2 linked regions of the Hymenobacter swuensis DY53 genome follow. The protein of the gene in region 2 binds, or shares a complex with, the protein of the main gene of each other region. Links are inferred from orthologs where the notes say so. Each region holds a gene or a part of one and is shown on either strand. Other genes may lie near its edges. The genes, in order: accD and HSW_RS13100.

Region 1 (5,628 bases), 1.0 Mb from region 2 along the record:
GTACTTGAGGGTACTGGGCAGGGCTTGCCAGAAATACTTACTGGTTTCAACGGCAAAGCTGGGCTGCATGTAGCAGTTGATGGTGCAGCCTTCGCACTGCGGCAGCCGGCCTTCCAGCGCGGCCAGCCGCTGCACTTCAGCCGAATTATATAGCGTGTGCAGGCCACCTTCGATAGGGAATTTCTGCTCCCCCAGGTGGTAGCAGGGCAGAACCAGTTCGTTGCTGGGGGAGATGACCAGCGTGGTGCTGGCGGCCCGGCACACCGGTGCCGCTACGTGGTTGCCTCCGTCGCGGCGAAGCTGAATAAATGCTTCGTTGAGGTACACCCCGGGCCGCTTGCCGAAGGCCGAGAGGTAATCCAACTCCTCAGCGGTCAGTTGCTCCCCAGCGGCCACGGCATTGTACTCAAAAGCCGGGTTGAGGATCAGGACCAGCTTGTTGGGTCGGGTGATTTCGTCGTATACCCGCTCCAGATCCTTAAGATTCTCGCGGAATACCGTGAACAGCACATCGGGCCGCTCACCCAGCTCCCGTGCCACCCGAATGCTTTCCAATACGAAATCAAAGCACGCTACGCCCCGCCCCTTGTCGTGCACTTCTTTCTCCGAGGAATCGAGCGAGAAGTGTAGCATATCCACCTTACCACGCAGCCGCTCGGCGTACTTCGGGTATAGCAGGCAGTTGGTGGTAAGCGTCGTGATAAAGCCCATATCATGCGCCAACCCTACAAACTCATGAATCTGGCGGTGCAGCAGTGGCTCGCCGCCCGTAAAGTCCACTACCGATACGCCCAGCCGCTTCAGGTCCCGCAGGTTCTGCTCCACATCGGCCAGGGTGATATACGGCGAGGGTTTCTCCCAGATGTCACAGAAGGAGCACTTGGCATTACACCGGTAGGTAACGTAGTAATTGCACAGAACCGGATGACGAACAAGACGCATAGTTTTTGACTGTTGGCGGATAGCAGCTGCACGCCGCGCCAAAGCTAATAGCTAAAACGCCAGAGCCGGCCGCTTGTTCAGGCTGCGCGACAGAAAGCCTAGTGCGGCAACGTCCCCCAAGCGGTATCCCAGTGCGCAGGCGTAGCCGCCAGGGCCTCCGGAGTAGCCGGGCCATAGTGCTCCAAGTAGTAATTGCAGAAGCCTTTGAGCGGACATCGGGCACAGTCGGGCTTGGCAAAAAAGCAGATTTTCTGGCCGTGCCAATAGTTGTGTTTATGGAAGTTGAGCAGCACCAGAGGGTCTTTAGGTAGCTGTTCCAGCAGCACTTGGTGGGCTTTATCGGCAGAGGCTTTGGGGCCAATCATGCCTACGCGCTGGGCAATCCGGTGAACATGCGTATCCACCGGCAGCACTGGCTTTTGAAAGTTGAACAGCAGCACCAGAGAAGCCGTTTTCAGCCCGATGCCCGGCATATCATTCAGCCATGCCATACCTTTTTCGGTAGGCCAGTCGGCCAGAAAATCCAGCGCAAACTCTCCCCGCTCTGCCTGAATACGGCGCAGTATCTCCTGAATGCGCGGGGCCTGTGTATCGGGCCAGCGGGTGGTCCGGATGGCATGGGCCAGCGCAGCAGTAGGCGCGGCCAGCACTCGGGCCCAGTCGCCGAAAGCCTCCAGCATTCGGTCGTAGGCCAGTTCCTCATCGGCATGCGTAGTGCGGTGCGAGAGAACCGTGGAAATCAGTTCCCGCATAGGCGACCTACGCGGGTTATCCAGGGTGAGCGGTGGGTAAAACTGGTTCAGCAGAACATGATCCTGCCAGGTTTTCTCGGCGGCTGGTGAGTTGTAGGTAATGGACATAGAGGTTATGCAACGGAAGGCACTGGAAACAGTACGGCCCCGCCACCAGACTGGTGACGGGGCCGTCCAAAAATCCTTACTTCCGAAAGATTAGATGGTGCCTTTTTCAGCGGCTTTCTTCAGTTTTTCGTTGGCGAAGATGGCAATTTCTACCCGGCGGTTGGCAACGCGGCCAGCTTCCGTGGAGTTGTCAGCTACGGGCTGCTTCGAGCCGTAGCCGGTTACCGTGAAGCGCGAAGCATCTACGCCCTGCTGCTGGGTATAATTGGCAACTGCCTGCGCCCGACGCTGCGAAAGCGGGTCATTGATAGCATCGGAACCGCTGGTGTCGGTGTGGCCTTCTACGATGACGTTCGTGTCGCCGTATTTGATGAGGGTTTTAGCCAGATCCTGGATGTTTGCTTGAGCAGAAGACGTGAGCGACGAAGAGTTTTTAGCAAACAGCAGGCCCGAGTCGAAAGTAATTTTGATGCCTTCTCCCACGCGCTCTACTTTGGCGCCCGACATTTCTTTCTGCAACTCAGCAGCCTGCTTATCCATGCGGCGGCCGATCAGCGCGCCACCGGCACCACCCACGGCAGCCCCGATAATGGCCCCCTTAGCCGTACCGGATTTGCCCCCTATTACGCGGCCTAGGACTGCGCCACCGGCTGCCCCGCCCAGACCACCTATAACAGCACCTTTAGCGGTTTTGCTCCAGGGTTTCTTGGTAGTAGTCGTTTGGGCTTCAGCATAGTTACTGCCCAGCAGCAGCACCGCCAGCAGCAATGCATACAACGAACGAAGATTTTTCATGGGTTTGGGGAGGGTTAGAGTGTGTTGGTGTGAAGTAAGCAGAAAATGAGGAGTTCAACGGCTCCGGTACAAAACAAGCCTGAAAGATTCGGCTCCGAGCAGCAATTTGCAACCACCTTGCCAAAAACGAAAAAGCAGCCATAAATATTATTAAAAACCTCTTCCCTCTATTTAGAGCAGCATTTTCAGCCTTCCGAAAAGCAGAACAAAATATGTATAAACCAGGCATTTTCTATTGCACCACAGAATAACCGGCGCGTAAAAATCCTGTTTCCGGTGTTGAGTTTGGTTGGCTCGGTCAAGTACCGAAACAAAAAAAGCCACCCCGTTTGGGGTGGCTTTCTTGTAGCGCAGCCAGTTGGCTTACAGCGTGCCTTTTTCGGCAGCCTTCTTCATCTTCTCGTTGGCGAAAATGGCAACTTCTACCCGGCGGTTAGCCTGCTTGCCTTCCACCGTGGTGTTGTCGCCGATGGGCTGGCTGGAGCCGTAGCCCTGCGTCGATACGCGGGCAGCGTCAACCCCTTGCGAGGTGGTGTAGTTAGCCACGGCCTGGGCCCGCCGCTCCGATAGGGGCTGGTTGATGGCGTCCGAGCCGCTGGCATCAGTGTGGCCTTCAATCAGTACGTTGGTATCGGGGTATTTCTTCAGGACTTCGGCCATTTTCTGGATTTCCGTCATGGAAGCAGCCCGCAGGTCGCTTTTGTTGGTATCGAAGAGGATACCCGAGTCGAAGGTGATTTTAATGCCCTCTCCTACGCGCTCCACTTTGGCGTTCTGCATATCACGCTGCAGTTCTTCGGCCTGCTTGTCCATTTTGCGGCCGATGAGTGCCCCACCGGTACCACCCACGGCAGCACCGATGATAGCGCCGGCAGCCGTGCCGTTTTTGCCGCCGATTACGCGTCCTAGTACGCCACCAACTACGGCTCCGCCACCAGCACCGAGCAGACCGCCTTTAGCCGTTTTGCTCATGCCGGTTTTGCGAGGACCCGTACCGTTGGTATCGGCTTCCGGAATGTTGGGGTTGCGGGTGGTGGCGCAGGAGCTCACGAAGAGCACGAAGGCCATGAGCAAGGTCAGAAGCGAATTGCGAGATGTCATGGTAGTAAAGCTTGGGTGAGAGAGAAGAACCGGATTGATCGGTTTCCGGGGTACTTACTGTGGTTTGGTTAAAAATGTTCGGCAAATATAAGCTCAACGCTATACCAGCCGATATTCAGGCAGCAGCCTTTCGGTAGGCCATACCGAAAAGCCCGTTAAACTCGCCAAATGCGCGTTTAACGGGCTTTGCCAAAAAGCTTGCCGAAAATTACGAACGTATTCGCCGGCACTCTACCGAACAGAGGTAGCAGCCTCAGGAACAGCAACTTCGACGGGTTTCAGCATAGTCAGCAATTCCGTAAGTTTCTGCTTCAACTCCTTGCGGTCCACAATGAAATCGAGGAAGCCGTGTTCCAACACAAATTCGGCACTCTGGAAGCCCTTGGGTAAATCTTTGCCGATGGTTTCTTTGATAACGCGCGGCCCAGCAAAGCCGATAAGTGCGCCGGGCTCAGCAATGTTGAAGTCGCCGAGCATGGCAAAGGAAGCCGTTACGCCGCCCGTGGTGGGGTCCGTCAGCAGAGAAATATAGGGTAAGCCGGCTTCGGACAGCAGCGCCAGCTTGGCCGAGGTTTTGGCCATCTGCATAAGGGAGAAGCCAGCTTCCATCATGCGGGCCCCACCGGAGCGGGAAATCATGAGAAAGGGCAGGCGGTTCTGCCGGGCATAGTCGATGGCGCGGGCAATCTTCTCCCCCACCACCGAGCCCATCGAGCCCCCGATAAACTTGAAATCCATGGCTGCTACCACCAAGCCCAGGCCATTCAGCTGGCCGTGGGCCGAGCGCACCGCATCTTTCAGGCCGGTACTTTTTTCAGTAGCGGCTACGCGCTGCGGGTAGGCCTTGGTATCCACAAAGCCCAATGGGTCGGCCGAATGCATATCGGCATCCAGTTCCTGGTACTGGTGATTATCGAAGAGAAAATCGAAGTAGTCGGCGGCATCAATCCGGTCGTGGTGGCCGCAGTTGCCACAGGTAGCTAGCAGGCGCTTATGCTCAGCCATCGTGGCCACGGTTTTGCACTCGGGGCACTTGTACCACAGGCCGTCGGGCGTCTCTTTTTTCTGCTCCGTCGGCGTGACGATACCTTTTTCTTTACGCTTGAACCAGGATGACATATTTCAGATGGGATGCTTAGGTCAGTGAGAGAGGAAAAGGCCGGCGACGGTTGCCCCTGCGGCCCCGGCTGCCAAGGTGCAAGTTACGGCAGAATCCAAAAGCACGAAACGAGAATCAAGGTAAGACAAAGATTGAGGATGTGGTAGCCCAACCAGAGCAGCGGCCGGTAGTACATCCGGCAGGCACGGCTTACCTTGCCGTTCAATACATCTGCGCCTGATGCCGCAGTCCTGAAGTTGTACGCTCAATCTTTTCTCTCCGTGAAAAACCTGCCTGCTTTTGTTTTCGGTGCGCTGCTGGCGGCTACGGCTCTGCCGGGCTGCGTGGCCTCCAAAAAATATGACGACCTAAAAGCCCGTCAGACGGCTACTGAACAAGCCAAAACCGACCTGGAACGCCAGCAGCGCCAAGCCGTGACGGAGCTTAAAAAGGCCTCCGATGAGCTGGCGCAGCTGCGGGTGGAAACCCGCCGTTTGGTAGATGACTCCACCGAAACCGGCCGTAACCTGCGCCGTACCCGCCAGCTCAACACCCAGCTCACCGACAGCTACGACAAGCTGCTGAAGAACTCCGACCGGGCCATGGCCGATAAATCGGCGGATTACAACAAGGTAGCCAAGGACTTGGCCCGCCGCGAAGCCGAGCTGGGCGAGTTGGATACCAACCTGCGCAAGAGCCGCGCCGATATCGACAAGCTCACGGCTGACCTCACGGCCCGCGAGGCGCGCCTGGCCGAACTGCAGAAAGCCCTGGCCGAGAAGGACAAGGCCGTGGACGCCCTCAAAGCCAGCGTGAGCAACGCCTTGCGCG
Region 2 (7,020 bases):
GGACGCAGCCGAACGGTTCTGGGCCTGCATCTGCTTCAGCAACTCATCAAAGCTCCCGCTGGGCAACGGCGGTACTTTGCCGGTGGTACGGGGCCGCTCCCGCTGCTCCTGCTGGGTGGTGGCCCGCGCCTTCTGCACCATACGCCAGATGAACACGCCCAGCCCAATCAGCAGCCAGACCAGGGTTTGTAGCTTTTCCATGAGGCAGCGGCAGGCGGAAGTAAAGCGTGCACATGGCAAGATAACGGAAGCGGCGGAAAACCAGCCGGCCGAACCGCTGCTTTCCGCCGCTGCTGTTGCTGGTAGCATCCGCCGTGCCTAGCGCACGCCCTTTTCCGGGAAGCGCCCCTGCTTGGTTCGGTAGAACGCCTTGATTTCTTCCAGATCCTTTTCGTAGTCGCCGGTGGGCCAGAAGGCAGAGCCGACGCCGGCTTCCTTATTCTTATAATCGAGGTAGCCGAGCAGAATGGGCACGCCGGCCCCCAGGGCAGCGTGGTAGAAGCCCTTGCGCCATTTGGGCTGGTACTTGCGGGTGCCTTCGGGCGTGATGAGAATCACCAACTCGTCTCGCTCCTTAAAAAGCTGCACCATGGCATCCACGAGGCTGTTGTTGCGGCTGCGGTCCACAGCCAGCCCGCCCAAACTGCGCACCAACGCGCCCAGCACCGGAATGGTCGTCCACTCTTTTTTAATGGTGAGCTTCACGTCGACATCCATCAGAAAGAAAGCCGCCCGAGAGAAAATGAAGTCCCAGTTGCTGGTGTGCGGCGCGGCAATCATCATGCTTTTCTTGATTTCAGGCGGCACCTGCGGCCCGAGACGCCAGCCGGCCACGGCAAAAATAGCCTTCGAAATGTAGTACCAGAAGGTAGAAGTTTTACGCGCCATAATCAGGTAAAAGCAGCAGCCGGATGGGTTTGGGAAGGCTACCGTATCCCAAAGCTAGAAAATTGCCCCGTAAGCACCCGCTGCCACCTTAGCACAGCAGGTTTTCCAAAGCCCGGGCCTGCTCCAGCGTGTACCGGTAGCCGATATCGAATAGCTCCGGGGCCCGCCGGAAGCTCATGGTACGGTACTGGCACAGTTCCGGCGGCTCCAGCAGCAAGTGGCACTGCTGTTTGCTTACCACCGTGTTGCCGCCAATGGCCAGGTTTAGGGTACGCTCCACCAGGGCCCGGAAGTTGTTGACCTGCGCTTCGGGATTGGGCGGGTTGCAGTGCACCCCCACAACGCGCAGCTCCGGCTGCAGCGGGTCAAGCAGGGCTTCCACGGGCAGGTTGTTGAGCAGGCCGCCATCTACCAGCTGCCGCCCCTGATATTCTACCGGCCGGTACAGAATAGGCACGGCCGAGGAAGCCAGCAGCGGCGGCACCAGCAGCCCACTTGCAAACCGCACTGAGCAGCCCGCCAGCAAATCGGTAGCTACCAGAGTCAGCGGCAGCCGCAGCTGCTCGAAGGTGCAACCCACTCCCAGGTGCTGCTCAAACAGCACACCTACCGCATCCATGCGCAGCAATCCGTAGCGGCTGAGAGCAATACGGGTAAGGCGCGAAATGCGTAGTTCCTGCAACAGCCGCAAAATCTCGCGGGGCGACACGCCCGCCGCGTAAAAGGCCGCCGCAATACCCCCCGAAGATACCCCAGCCAGCCGGCCAATGGGTAACTGTAGCTCGTCGAGAGCTGCCAATACGCCCAAGTGGGCAATGCCCCGCGCTCCGCCACCCGATAACGCCAGTCCCAGGACAGGTACTTTTGGTGGTTCGTTCCTTGTCTGCGTCAGAGCATTCATACAACTATGCACCTATATGTAAGATTCCTACGTGCACTACCAACGGGCACTCAGGCGGCTGTTGTTATTGATTGAACTCAGCTTTACAAATCGGCCAGCCGAAATGATTCCGCCACCCGAATACCTCGCTCGGTGTGTTGCACTGTAATACACTCGTGCTGCGCATCATGCTCCAGCACCAGCACCCAGTTTTCGGCGGCGGCCCGCTGCAGCAGGTGCTCTTTTTCCTGCATCGTCATGAGTGGACGCACGTCGTAACCCATTACGTAGGGTAGCGGCACGTGGGCGGCACTCGGAATCAGGTCGGCCACGAAAGCCAGCGTCCGGCCTTTGTAGCTGAGTACCGGCAGCATCATTTTCTCGGTGTGGCCGTCAACGTACATAATTTCCCGGATGCTGGACAGAGCAGTAGGAACGCCTGCTGAAGAACTCAGAAACTGTAGCTGGCCGCTTTCCTGAATGGGCAGTATATTTTCCTTCAGAAAGCTGGCCTTTTCGCGCGGATTAGGCGTTACGGCCCAGTCCCAGTGGGCCTGGTTGCTCCAGTACATGGCATTGGGGAAGGCCAGTTGCAGCTTGTCGTCGGGCGTGCGCACTACGGCACCACCACAGTGGTCGAAGTGCAGATGAGTCAGAAACACGTCGGTAATATCCGAGGAGGTAAAGCCACGCTGCTGCAACGAGTTTTCCAACGTATCGTCGCCGTGCAGATAGAAATGCCCCCGAAACTTGTCGTCTTGCTTGCTCCCAATGCCCGTATCTACCAGCAGGAGGCGGTTGCCATCTTCCACTAGCAGACAGCGCAAAGCCCAGGTACACATATTGTTGTCGTCGGCGGGCACCAGCTTCTGCCACATGCTTTTGGGCACCACCCCAAACATGGCGCCGCCATCCAGTTTAAACAGGCCGGTATCGAGTGTATGAACGGTCATAAGGAGTGGGTGGGGTTGAGACGGTAAAGGAATAAAAAAATGTCATCCTGAGCGGAGCGAAGGACCTTATCACATTGCAACGATTCGTTCAACTGTGATGGGGTCCTTCGCTCCGCTCAGGATGACAAGGAGTTGTTTAACCGCTTGCGGTTACTCCAGCACCACGCCCATATTCGAGAACTTGTCGATGCGCTGACTGATGCGTTCCTCGGTGGGCAGGGCTTCCAGCTCGTCGAGGGTTTTGAGGATAGTCTTTTTGAGGGTTTTGATCATCGTGGCCGCATCGGTGTGAGCACCGCCCAGGGGCTCCTTCACAATACCGTCCACGAGCTTGTTACCCAGCATGTCGGTGGCCGTGAGCTTAAGGGCTTCGGCAGCCTGCTCCTTATAGTCCCAACTGCGCCACAGGATGCTGCTGCATGATTCCGGCGAAATCACCGAGTACCAGGTATTTTCCAGCATCAGCACCCGGTCGCCGATGGCAATGCCCAAAGCTCCGCCCGAAGCTCCTTCACCAATGATGATGCAGATGACGGGCACCTTCAGCAGGAACATTTCCTTGAGGTTGCGGGCAATGGCCTCGCCCTGGCCTCGCTCCTCGGCCTCCAGGCCCGGAAACGCGCCCGGCGTGTCAATTAGGGTTACAATGGGCTTGCCGAATTTCTCGGCCAGCTTCATCAGACGCAGGGCCTTGCGGTAGCCTTCGGGATTGGGCATACCGAAGTTGCGGAACTGCCGTTGCTTGGTGTTGCGGCCCTTCTGCTGCCCGATGAACATCACCGAGCGGCCATCAATTTCGCCGAACCCGCCCACCATAGCCTTGTCATCGCCCACCGTCCGGTCGCCGTGCAGCTCAATGAACTTCTCGCTCATGCCCTCAATATAGTCGAGGGTGTAGGGCCGGTCAGGGTGGCGTGAGAGTTGCACGCGCTGCCAGCGGGTCAGGTTCTGATAGGTTTCCTTTTTAAGGGCTTTAATTTTGGCTTCGAGGGCCGTTACTGCTTCCGAAACATCTACCTGGCTGTCGAGGGCCAGTTGTTGCATTTCGCGGAGCTTGCCTTCGAGAGCGGCAATTGGTTGTTCGAAATCGAGGAGCATTGCCACGGCAGGGTGCGTCGTTTGAAGGTGCGATGGGTAGGTAAGAGAAGGAAGCAAAGGTAAGCGAAGGGCCGGATACCGCACGCTGCCCGCCTGGGCCGTTTTCTCTAAAAAATTTTCTCTCTGACAGCCAGCCTGAAACAGGTTTTTTGGCTTCTTTTTTCAATCTTTTTCCGCCGCACGGTTGCATAGTCCAATCCGGCCCTCTACTTTTGCATCATCAAAACGGAAGGACACACGGTCTGCCCGGTAAGATGAACTGGTTCGGTAGTTCAGTTGGTTAGAATGCCGCCCTGTCACGGCGGAGGTCGCGGGTTCGAGTCCCGTCCGGACCGCAAAGGCCCTTCAGAGCAATCTGAAGGGCCTTTTGCTTTTTAGCCCAGGGCCAATCCAGTCTCCAGCTGGCAAATACGCATTGCTATGTACTTCTGTATCCGGACAGTTGTTTTTCAAGACCAGCAGAACAGATTAGAAAATTATTTAAAACTTTTTTTCAGCCGCTATCCTGTTTAGGAACAGAACAATACCTCCGCAAAAACCCGTACAATAGGCAGCCAAGGCAGTTTTTTGTTTGCACGGTCAAAACCGGCCTTCTATATTTGTATCATCAAAACGGAAGGACACACGGTCTGCCCGGTAAGATGAACTGGTTCGGTAGTTCAGTTGGTTAGAATGCCGCCCTGTCACGGCGGAGGTCGCGGGTTCGAGTCCCGTCCGGACCGCAAAGGCCCTTCAGAGCAATCTGAAGGGCCTTTTGCTTTTTCCGGCTGGCTGAGAGCGTATTAGACAACCAAGACGTAATTCCGAACATGCGAGGAATTACGTTCTTTCAGATTCAAGGGAGCAGCATTCCAGGAAAAAGCAGAGCACAAGGGCCGGGAAGATTCGCCGGGTCACCTGTTAGCCTCTTAACCAAGCTGCTGTTTGCCTGATGACCGTTCTGTACTGGCTGCGCAACGACCTGCGCCTGCACGACAACGCCGTGCTGACAGCCCTGCCGCCCCACGCCACGGCCCTGCTGCCCGTCTACTGCTTCGACCCCGTAGCCATGGGGCCCGACCCTTACCTGGAGTTACCGCGCACCGGCCCGCACCGGCTGCCCTTCCTTCTCGAAACCCTGGCCGATCTACAGCAGCGCTACGCCGCCCTGGGCAGCGGCATTCACTTTGTGGTGGGTCGGCCCGAGGAAGAGTTGCCTGCCCTAGCCCGGCAGGCAGGGGCCGAAGCCATCTGGGCCAGCGCTGAGCACACCACCGAGGAATGGGAAACCGAAGATGCGCTGGAAGCCGCCCTGAGCCCGAAAGTCCCCTTGCGCTTCTTCGAAACCCTGACGCTGCTACGCCCCCACGATCTGCCCATTCCGGTGCGCAGCCTGCCCTATTCGTTCAGCAAGTTCCGGTTTGATGTCTTTTCCAAAATGACGGTGCGGCCCGCGGAGCCTGCCCCCAGCCAGTTGCCGCCGCTGCCCACGGGCTTTACGCCGACCGTGCTGCCTACGGCCGCGGCGCTGGCAGCCGCGCTGGGTCAGCCGGCTCCCGTCGGGCGGCTCCGCGACCGGCGCTCGGCCTTGCCCGCGCTGGGCGGGGGCGAAACCGCTGCCCTGGCCCGCCTGCATGATTACGCCGTGGAGCGCCACCTCATCGGGCGCTACGACGACACCCGCAACCAACTGCTGGGGGAGGCGTTCAGCACCAAGTTTTCGCCCTGGCTAGCTAATGGCAGCCTCTCGGCCCGCCAGATCTGGGCCGCCATCGACGACTATGATGCCACCCACGGGGCCCGCAGCAAGGGGGCCATGCAGCTGCGCCTGGAGCTGCTGTGGCGCGACTATTTCCGGCTGCTAGCCCTACGCGCCGGGGTCGACTTCTTCCGCTGGCGCGGCCTGCGCGACCAACTGCCGAAACCCATCAACCCCGACCGCACCGTGTTTGAGCGCTGGACCCAGGGCCGTACCGGTAATGTCTTCGTGGATGCCAATATGCGCGAGCTGGCCGCCACCGGCTTCATGAGTAACCGCGGCCGCCAGAACGTGGCCAGCTACCTCATCCATGATCTGCACCAAGACTGGCGCTGGGGAGCCGCCTGGTTTGAGCACCAGCTCATCGATTACGACCCGGCCTCGAACTGGGGAAACTGGAAATACATTGCCGGCACCGGCACCGATGTGCGCGACACCGCTTTCGACGTGGACCAGCAGGCCCAGCGCTACGACCGTCAGGGCCGTTACGTGCGCACCTGGCAGCAGCCGTAAGCCCCTCTTCACTCAGATTGCACCCTACTCCGGGTACACACCTCCTGTAAAAACACAAAAAAGGTTCTCCGGATAAATCCGGAGAACCTTTTTTAGCTGGCTTGCTTGGCCACTCGGTGCGCAAGGTCTTCAATATCGGTACAGCGGGCCAGTACCTGTAGCCACTCGGGCGGAATGGCGGCCTCGCCGTAGTACAGGCCGGCCAGGCCGCCGGTTACAGCTCCGGTCGTGTCGGTGTCGTCGCCGAGGTTGACGGCGGCCAGCACGGTTTCGGCATAGGTTTCGTGGCGGAGCAGGCACCAGAGACTGGCCTCCAGCGTGGCCATTACGTAGCCACCACTATCAATTGCCTTATCTGATACATTCGGCAGACGGCCGCTGAGGATGCGCTCAAACTTGTCGGCTTCATGAGCCGGAATCTTTAGTTCCAGGAGCTGGGCCGGAGCCTGTTGGCACATAGCGGCGTAGGCGGCGGCCGGCGTCAGGCCGCCGCGCAGGTGTCGGGCTACTTCCAGGTACAGGAAGCACGCCACCGCCGACCGGATATGCCCGTGGGTGACGGCCGAAACCTCACGGATCAGCGCAAACCGTTCCGGTAGCGGGGCCTCGGGCTGGTAGAAGGCCAGGGGCAGAATCCGCATCAGGGCGCCGTTGCCGTTGCTGTATTCATCAGTGCCGCCGGCCAGAATCAGGTCGGGGTTGGATTGCAGGCGGCTCAGGGCCTCACGGGTGGTGATGCCAATATCAAATACGCGGCCGTGGGGCGTCCAGAAGTTTTCGTAGTACCAGCGGCGGCTGTAGTCGGCCGCTTTGGCTACGCTAAAGCCATCGGCAATGGCCTCGGCCAGGCAGAACGTGAGGGAGGCATCATCGGACCAGGTGCCGGCGGGCTGGTAGTGGGTGCCGTATTCGCGCATCGTCACTACAGGGTCGAGGCGGCGGGCAGGACG

Evidence for each region.
Region 1: the proteins of HSW_RS13100 (region 2) and accD are in contact, whole or in part, in a solved structure (PDB 8UXZ), measured with the Escherichia coli proteins. The link is inferred for Hymenobacter swuensis DY53 from one-to-one orthologs.

Annotation. Positions count from the first base shown.
Region 1 is NZ_CP007145.1:3,761,384-3,767,011, forward strand. Bases 2,874-5,628 are described here. They hold accD (acetyl-CoA carboxylase, carboxyltransferase subunit beta), read right to left. Parts: upstream 4,818-5,628; coding sequence 3,930-4,817; downstream 2,874-3,929. Other genes in these bases: HSW_RS17385 (OmpA family protein), read right to left, coding at 2,961-3,665; HSW_RS17395 (OmpA/MotB family protein), read left to right, coding at 5,079-5,628. Also shown: HSW_RS17370 (radical SAM protein), read right to left, coding at 1-942; HSW_RS17375 (endonuclease III domain-containing protein), read right to left, coding at 1,041-1,802; HSW_RS17380 (OmpA family protein), read right to left, coding at 1,893-2,597.
Region 2 is NZ_CP007145.1:2,722,188-2,729,207, forward strand. What follows is about bases 1,846-4,737. They hold HSW_RS13100 (acetyl-CoA carboxylase carboxyltransferase subunit alpha), read right to left. Parts: upstream 3,820-4,737; coding sequence 2,872-3,819; downstream 1,846-2,871. Other genes in these bases: HSW_RS13095 (MBL fold metallo-hydrolase), read right to left, coding at 1,873-2,721. Also shown: HSW_RS13080 (hypothetical protein), read right to left, coding at 1-201; HSW_RS13085 (1-acyl-sn-glycerol-3-phosphate acyltransferase), read right to left, coding at 319-888; HSW_RS13090 (patatin-like phospholipase family protein), read right to left, coding at 977-1,789; HSW_RS13115 (DASH family cryptochrome), read left to right, coding at 4,751-6,070; HSW_RS13120 (ADP-ribosylglycohydrolase family protein), read right to left, coding at 6,163-7,020. UniProt on the Escherichia coli protein: Component of the acetyl coenzyme A carboxylase (ACC) complex. First, biotin carboxylase catalyzes the carboxylation of biotin on its carrier protein (BCCP) and then the CO(2) group is transferred by the carboxyltransferase to acetyl-CoA to form malonyl-CoA.